DNA from 2 places in the Xylanimonas allomyrinae genome. Region 2 is predicted to be linked to the other one. Evidence: predicted binding sites of a transcription regulator. Region 2 holds the regulator's gene; the other holds the start of a gene.
What was found. Region 2 encodes LexA, which represses DNA repair genes until DNA is damaged. Its sites were predicted from a motif close to TCGAACANNTGTTCGA; they were not measured.

Region 1: a site for LexA is predicted at 1,776-1,791, ahead of ruvA (Holliday junction branch migration protein RuvA). Genes of this name have one in related genera too.

What each region holds. Positions count from the first base shown of each region.
Region 1 is NZ_CP035495.1:1,139,803-1,144,008, forward strand. Features, by position in the region: gene ruvB (Holliday junction branch migration DNA helicase RuvB) at 17-1,144, opposite strand; gene ruvA (Holliday junction branch migration protein RuvA) at 1,137-1,760, opposite strand; gene ruvC (crossover junction endodeoxyribonuclease RuvC) at 1,924-2,511, opposite strand; gene ET495_RS05175 (YebC/PmpR family DNA-binding transcriptional regulator) at 2,571-3,329, opposite strand; gene pdxT (pyridoxal 5'-phosphate synthase glutaminase subunit PdxT) at 3,355-3,996, opposite strand; gene ET495_RS05185 (NUDIX hydrolase) at 4,033-4,206, opposite strand, start outside.
Region 2 is NZ_CP035495.1:560,325-564,530, reverse strand. Features, by position in the region: gene serA (phosphoglycerate dehydrogenase) at 1-494, shown strand, start outside; gene nrdR (transcriptional regulator NrdR) at 499-999, opposite strand; gene ET495_RS02505 (LysM peptidoglycan-binding domain-containing protein) at 1,060-1,428, opposite strand; gene lexA (transcriptional repressor LexA) at 1,699-2,490, shown strand; gene ET495_RS02495 (L-lactate dehydrogenase) at 2,880-3,848, opposite strand; gene ET495_RS02490 (ATP-dependent DNA helicase) at 3,909-4,206, opposite strand, start outside.

The DNA of each region.
Region 1 (4,206 bases), 580 kb from region 2:
TGACGGCGAGGCCGAATCAGTCTATTCGGTCGCCCAACGGCCCGGCGCCCGCCGGGGTTCCCGCATCGTCGCCCGAGTCTTCGAAGAGCGTGCCCGCTGTCGCCCCGAGCGCGCCCGCCGGGACGGCCAGCCCGAGGTGCTCCCAGGCGAGCGGCGTGGCGACGCGACCGCGCGGCGTGCGGGCCACGAACCCTTCGCGGACCAGGTAGGGCTCGGCGACCGTCTCGACGGTGTCGGCCTCCTCGCCCACCGTCATCGCGAGCGTGGACAGGCCGACCGGGCCGCCGCCGAAGCGACGGCACAGCGCGTCGAGCACGGCCCTGTCGAGCCGGTCGAGGCCCACCGGGTCGACCTCGAAGACCTCGAGCGCCGCGTGCGCGGCGGCCAGGTCGAGCCTGCCGCTGCCGCGCACCTGCGCCCAGTCGCGCACGCGCCGCAGCAGGCGGTTGGCGATGCGGGGCGTGCCGCGCGAGCGGCCGGCGATCTCGTGTGCCGCCGCGTGCTCCAGGTCGACGCCGAGCAGCCCGGCCGAGCGGACGATGACGCGTTCCAGGTCTGCCGCGTCGTAGAAGTCCAGGTGCCCGGTGAAGCCGAACCTGTCGCGCAGCGGAGCGGGCAGCAGCCCCGAGCGTGTGGTCGCACCCACGACGGTGAACGGCGGCAGCGCGAGCGGGATCGCGCTCGCCCCCGCCCCCTTGCCGACGACGACGTCGACGCGGAAGTCCTCCATCGCGACGTACAGCAGCTCCTCGGCCGGGCGGGCGAGGCGGTGGATCTCGTCGATGAAGAGCACCTCGCCCTCCTCGAGCGAGGACAGCACGGCCGCGAGGTCGCCGGCGTGCTGGATCGCCGGGCCGCTCGTCACGCGCAGGGACGTGCCCAGCTCGCCCGCGATGATCATCGCCAGCGTCGTCTTGCCGAGGCCGGGCGGTCCGGAGAGCAGCACGTGGTCGGGTGGGGCGCCGCGCGCGATCGCGGCTTGCAGCACGAGCGAGAGCTGGTCGCGCACGACCGGCTGGCCGACGAACTCCGCGAGCCGCTTGGGGCGCAGCGCCGCCTCGGCGGCCCGCTCGACGTCGTCGGCCGACGCCGTGACGATCCGCTCGCTGGTGAACTGGGGCTCCTCGTAGCGGCCGTCAACCACGGCGGCCGCCCAGGGAGCGCAGCGTCGCGCGCAGGGTCGCGGCGACGTCGGGCTCGGCCACCGTCTCGGCGCCGGAGTCCTTCAGGGCGCGGGCGACGGCGTCCTCGGCGACCTTGCTGGGGTAGCCCAGACCGACCAGGGCCTCGACGACCTTGCCCCGCTGGTCGCCGGCAGCGGCGGGCGAGCCTGCCGTGGCGCCGTTCCCGGCCCCCGTGGGTGCGCCGAGCTTGCCGCCGAGCTCCAGCAGGATGCGCTGGGCGACCTTCGGCCCGATGCCCGGCACGCGTGTGAGCGCCTTGACGTCCTGGGTGTGCATCGCGGCGCGCACGGCGTCGGGCGTGTGGACCGCGAGGATCGCCAGCGCGATGCGCGGGCCGACGCCCGAGACGGACTGCGCGGTCTCGAACACGTCGCGCTCGTCGTCGTCGGCGAACGCGTACAGGGTCATGGACTCCTCGCGCACCACCATCGTCGTGTAGAGCATGGATGCCTCGCCGATCCGCAGCCGCGCGAGCGTGCCCGGCGTCGCATGAACGAGGTACCCGACCCCTTGGACGTTGATCACGGCCCGGTCGAGCGACACGCGCTCCACGATCCCGGTCAGCGACGCGATCACCGGCACTCCTCCTTGTCGAACACCCGTACGAGGCCCCAACCTACCAATCCTGCGCCGCCTCCCGTCGACGACACCCCCAGGACGGCACCCGGACGCGCGCGACGATGCGCACGCCGCGCGCGAACCGCGCCACCCGCCGACGGGGAGCCTCCCCGGGGCGGGGCTATCTCGGGGCGGGCCGAGCGGCGGGGCGGGGCGCGTGCCGGGCCGCGTGCTCGGCGGCGGCCCACGCACGCTGGGCCGGGGTGAGCTCGTGGCGGTCGCCGCCCTGGAGTGCGCCGGCGGGGCGCCACAGGTGGGTGATCGCGAGCGCGAGCGCGTCCGCGGCGTCGGCCGGGCGTGGCGGGTCGGCAAGACCCAGGAGCGTCTGCACCATGCGCTGCACCTGCGCCTTGCCGGCGCGACCCGAGCCGGTGACGGCGGCCTTGACCTCCGACGGCGTGTGCAGCGCCACCGGGACCCCGCGGCGCGCGGCCGCGACCATCGCCAGCCCCGCCACCTGGGCGGTGCCCATGACGGTGCCGACGTTGTGCTGGGCGAAGACCCGTTCGACGGCGACCACGTCGGGCACGTGCTCGTCGAGCCAGTCGTCGAGCTCGCGTGCGAGCGTCAGCAGCCGCAGGTCGACGCTCGCGGCCGGGTCGGAGCGGATGACGCCGACGGCGACGAGCCGCGCCCGCCGCCCGGGCAGGGAGTCGACCACGCCGACGCCGCACCGGGTCAGGCCAGGGTCGACTCCGAGGACGCGCACGCTGTCACCCTACGGAACGCGGCGCCGGACGCGGGCAGCCACGCCCCAGGGCGCGGCGATCAGTCGTCCTCGAGCTCCGCGAGCACCTCGTCGGACGCGTCGAAGTTGGCGTAGACGTTCTGCACGTCGTCGGAGTCCTCGAGCGCGTCGATGAGGCGCAGGATCTTGCGCGCACCCTCGGCGTCGACCTCGACCTGCATCGACGGGTGGAAGATGACGTCGGCGCTGTCGTAGTCGATGCCGGCGTCCTGGATCGCGGTGCGCACGGCGACCAGGTCGGTCGCCTCGCACAGCACCTCGACGGTGTCGCCCTCGTCCGTGACCTCCTCGGCGCCGGCCTCGAGCGCGGCGAGCATGACCTCGTCCTCGCCCACGCCGTCCGACTTGGGGACCACGACCAGGCCCTTGCGCGAGAACAGGTAGGACACCGAGCCCGGGTCGGCGAGGTTGCCGCCGTTGCGGGAGAACGCCAGGCGCACCTCGGAGGCGGCACGGTTCTTGTTGTCCGTGAGGCACTCGACCAGCACGGCGATGCCGTTGGTGCCGTAGCCCTCGTACATGATCGTCTGGTAGTCGACGGCGTCGGCGCCCTCGCCCGAGCCGCGCTTGACGGCGCGGTCGATGTTGTCGTTGGGGACCGACGACTTCTTGGCCTTCTGGATGGCGTCGAACAGCGTCGGGTTGCCCGCGGGGTCTCCGCCGCCGACGCGGGCCGCGACCTCGATGTTCTTGATGAGCTTCGCGAAGAGCTTGCCGCGCTTGGCGTCGATCGCGGCCTTCTTGTGCTTCGTCGTGGCCCACTTGGAGTGACCGGACATGGACTACCTGTCTCCTTCGCGATTCTTAGCCGGCGGCGACCATGCGGACGAACAGCGCGTGAACGCGCGCGTCCCCGGTGATCTCCGGGTGGAACGAGGTCGCCAGCAGCCGCCCTTGACGTGCAGCGACGATCTTACCGGCGCCCACCCGCACGGGGCTGCCGTCCGTCGCGCGTGCGGGGATACGCGCCAGAACCTCGACACCGGGGCCCGCCTGCTCGATCCACGGCGCCCGGATGAACACCGTGCGCACCGGTGCGCCGCCGGGCTGGTCGGAGATGCCGGCGACGTCGAGGTCGGCCTCGAACGAGTCGACCTGCCGGCCGAACGCGTTGCGACGCACCACCACGTCCATGCCGCCGAGGGTCCGCTGCCCCTCGATGCCCGCCTCGATGTGGTCGGCCAGCAGGATCATCCCCGCGCAGCTGCCGTAGACGGGCAGCCCGCCCGCGACGAGGGTCCGCAGCGGCTCGTCGAGCTCGAAGATGCGCAACAGCTTGTCGATCGTCGTCGACTCGCCGCCCGGCAGGACGAGGCCGTCGACCGCCGCGAGCTCACTGCGGCGGCGGACGGGGACCGCACGGGCGCCCGCCCGCTCGAGCGCGCCGGCGTGCTCGCGCACGTCGCCCTGCAGCGCGAGGACGCCGATGGTGGGGGTGGAAGTCACGCCCGGCAGTCTAGGGCGCACGGCACGCCCCCGTGCTCAGTCGTCGTGCTCCTCACCGAGGTGCAGCACCGTGCCGTCCCAGCCGGACGCCAGCCTCTCGACGACGTCGGGCAGCGCCGTCGGGAACACCTCGAGCGGCTGCTCGCGCAGCTCGACGGGCGACAGCCACGCCAGCCCCTCGAGCACCTCGCGTTCGACGTCGGTCCAGCC
Region 2 (4,206 bases):
GCGCCGCCGTCGACGTGTTCCCCACCGAGCCGAAGAAGCGCGGCGACGAGTTCGACTCGCCGCTGCGGGGGCTGCCGAACGTCATCCTGACGCCCCATGTGGGCGGCTCGACCGAGGAGGCGCAGGAGGCGATCGGCGAGTTCGTCGCCGGCAAGCTGCGCGACTACCTCGCCACGGGCTCGACCATGCTGAGCGTCAACCTGCCCAACCTCCAGCTCGCTCCCACGGGCGTCGGCCGCATCATGGTGCTGCACCGCAACGTGCCTGGCGTCCTGGCCGCAGTCAACCAGGTCTTCGCCGAGCACGGCGCCAACATCGAGGGCCAGGTTCTCGCCACGCGCGGCGACGTCGGCTACGTCGTCACCGACATCTCCGACGTCGCCCAGCGCGGGGCTTCGGCCAAGCTTCAGGAGATGGCGACCACGGTGCGCCTGCGGATCCGGGACGCATTCGACCGTCCCGAGTTCCCTCCGGGCCCGGCCGCTGGGGCCTGAGGGCTCAGCCCTTCCGGTTCGGCTCCGACGTCGTCGCCTCGTCGTCGGTCAGTCGGTCGGCGTGCTCGGCGCGCAGCGACGTGATCGCGCTCTCGAAGTCCTCGAGGGACTCGAACGCCTGGTAGACGCTCGCGAAGCGCAGGTAGGCGACCTCGTCGAGGTCCCTCAGCGGGCCCAAGATCGCCAGTCCGATCTCGTACGCGTCGATCTCGGCGCTGCCCTGCTGGCGGAGGGTCTCCTCGACCTTCTGGGCGAGGATCGCCAGGTCGTCCTCGCTCACCGGCCGACCCTGGCACGCCTTGCGCACGCCCAGCACGATCTTGTCGCGGCTGAAGGGCTCTGTTGCACCGGACCGCTTGACCACCGACAGGCTCGCTGTCTCGAGCGTCGTGAACCGGCGTCCGCATGACGGGCACTGGCGGCGACGACGGATCACCGAGCCATCGTCTGAGGTTCGCGAATCGACCACACGTGAGTCGGGGTGACGGCAGAACGGGCAGTGCATGCCCGTGAGACTACCGGGCGCGGCGCACCGTGAGTGCGCACATCTCAGCACATTCGCTGGTCAGGCGGCGGGAAGGAGGATGGTCTGGCCGACGGTGAGTGCCACCGAGCTCAGTTCGTTGAGGTCGAGCAGGTGTGCCACGACATCGCGCACGTCCTCACCGGGCGCGGCGACCTGCCGCGCGTAGCCCCACAGAGTCTCCCCCGGTGCGACAGTATGGACCGTGACTTCGGTCGGACGTCCCGGATCGGACGCGAAGGCGCGCCCACCCAGCCCGAGGAACGCGCCCGAGACCAGCACGGCGACGGCGATCAGCACCACCCGTCCGCGCACCGTCAGCCGCAGGCCACCCAGCCCGAAGGCGCCGTGGGGCATCGACACCCCACGCGGGGCGGACGGGAACGTACGAGCCGCAGGGCTGACGGTCATGGCGGCCATGAGATCCTCCGGGGTCGGTCTTCGGCTTCGAACACCGGTTCGTTAGAACAGGCGTTCGTTAGAACACCTGTAGCATGACACGGCCCGCCGACAATGTCGAGACACGCGTCGAACACGTGTTTGATCCCGCGGGACTCGTGCCCTAGGCTGGGCCTACGACCAGCACAAACAAAGGTCGTCAGACGGTCGCCGGACGGTCACCACCGACGAGGCAGACGCGCACCCGCGAAGGGTGTGCGAACGACGACGGACGGAGAGGTCATGACGGGTCGCACGACGAGCACGGGGACGGGCGCCCCTGGGCTGGCGACGGTGAGCACGCTTCCCGATCCGGGGTCGAAGCGCGGTCTGACCCCGCGGCAGCAGCGCGTCCTCGAGACGATTCGCACCTCGGTCGAGACCCGTGGGTATCCGCCCACGATGCGTGAGATCGGCGAGGCCGTCGGGCTGGCGAGCCCCTCGTCGGTCAAGCATCAGCTCATGACCCTTGAGCGCAAGGGCTACCTACGCCGCGACCCGAACCGGCCGCGTGCGATGGAGGTCGTCGACCCGTCCGCTGCCGACAGCGACGACACAGGCGGTGCACAGACGGCCGCTCCCTCCGCCGGCCGCGAGGCACACCCGGCGGCAGGACTCGTCGCCGGTCTCGACGTGGGCCTCGACGACGAGCAGCTCGCCGCACCGTCGTACGTGCCCGTCGTCGGGCGCATCGCGGCCGGTGGCCCGATTCTGGCCGAACAGCTCGTCGAGGACGTGTTCCCACTCCCCCGCCAGCTCGTCGGCGACGGTGACCTGTTCTTGCTCAAGGTGCAGGGCGACTCCATGGTCGACGCCGCGATCTGCGACGGCGACTGGGTCGTGGTGCGGCGACAGCCCGTCGCGGAGAACGGCGAGGTCGTGGCCGCGATGATCGACGGCGAGGCGACGGTGAAGACATTCAAGCGGGACCACGGGCACCTGTGGCTGTTGCCGCAGAACCCGGCGTACGCGCCGATCCCCGGAGACGAGGCCCAGATTCTCGGCCGTGTCGTCGCGGTGCTGCGCGCACTCTGACGGAGACCGTCGAGCGTGCGTGACCGGACGCGCGCACCAGCCAGGGCGCGTCGCGCCCGCCCTCTGCGCGCGCAGAGACAGGGTGCGCTGAAACGGGTGCGCCGAAACGGGCGCGCCGAAACGGGCGCGCTGAAACGGGCGCGCCGAAACGAGCGCGCCGAGGCAGGGCGCGCCGAAACGGGCGCGCCGAAACGAGCGCGCCGAAACTGGTGCGCCGAAACGAGCGCGCCGAGGCAGGGCGCGTCGAGACGGGTGCGCCGATGAGACAGGGCGCGTTCAGACGGGGCGCGCGAGATCGGCACCGCCGCCCCGTGAACCCCAGCGCCGAAGGATCGCGGCCAGTCCTCGAGGACGGTCGGTCACGCGTGCCGCACCGGCGACGCTGCGACCTACAGTCCGAACCGCTTCTGGACCGCCTTCATGCTCTCGGCCGACGCCGTCAGCCCCGCGATCTCCGCATCGGACAGCGGCACCCGCAGCACCTCCGGCACCCCCCGACGGTCCACGACGGACGGGACCGACAGGCATACGTCGGTCACGCCGTAGTAGTCGTCGAGACGCGAGGAGACGGTCAGGACGCGGTGCTCGTTCTTGAGCACGGCCTCGATGATGCGGGTCGATGCCAGGCCGACGGCGTAGTTGGTCGCCCCCTTGCCGGCGATGATCCGGTAGGCGGAGTCGACGACCTCGTGCGCGATGGCTGCGCGCTCGGTCTCGCCGAGCTCGCCGCGCCCGGGCAGGGCCTTCCATTCGAGCAAGGGCACGCCGCCGATGGTCGCCGAGCTCCACAGCACGATCTCGGAGTCGCCGTGCTCGCCTGCGATGTAGGCGTGCACGTTGCCCACTGCGACGCCGCAGTGAAGGGCGAGGGCGGCACGCAGGCGCGAGGAGTCGAGCACGGTTCCCGAGCCGAAGACTCGTTCGCGCGGGAGGCCGGAGATCTTCTGCGCGGCATAGGTGACGATGTCGACGGGGTTGGTGACCATGATGTAGATCGCGTCGGGCGCGACGTCGAGCAGGCCGGGGAGGATCTTCTTCGTCAGCCCGATGGTGGCCTCTGCGAGGTCGAGCCGCGTCTGGCCCGGCTGCTGCTTGGCTCCCGCGGTGATGACGACGACGTCCGCACCGCGGCACACCTCGACGTCGTCGGATCCGACGATCTCGGCGGGCGGGATGAACATCATGCCGTGCTGGAGGTCGAGGACCTCGGCCTCCACCTTCTGCCGGTTCACGTCGAGCAGTGCGACGGTGCGCGCCGTCCCGCGCATCAGCGCGGCATAGGCGAGGGTCGACCCCACCGCGCCGGCGCCGACGATCGCAAGCTTGGTGGTGGTGCTCCGCAGAGCGGGAACGGTCACGTGGTCCTCCGTGGGTGGCGTGCGGCGGCCCGGTCCCGGAGGACCGTGCCGCCGCCCAGACTAGGTGTCGAGTCGGCGCAGCGCAGCACGCACGACTGCAGTGTCGGTCGTGGGCCAGAAGTCCGGCATCGACCGTGTCAAGAAGGTGCCGTAGCGCGCGGTCACGAGGCGCGGATCGAGCACCGCGACGACGCCACGGTCATCCGTGGTGCGGATCAGCCTCCCGGCACCCTGGGCGAGCAGGAGCGCGGCATGCGTCGCGGAGACCTGCATGAACCCGTTGCCCCCGGACTGCTCGACGGCGCGCGCACGCGCCGAGCGCACGGGGTCGTCAGGGCGCGGGAACGGGATGCGGTCG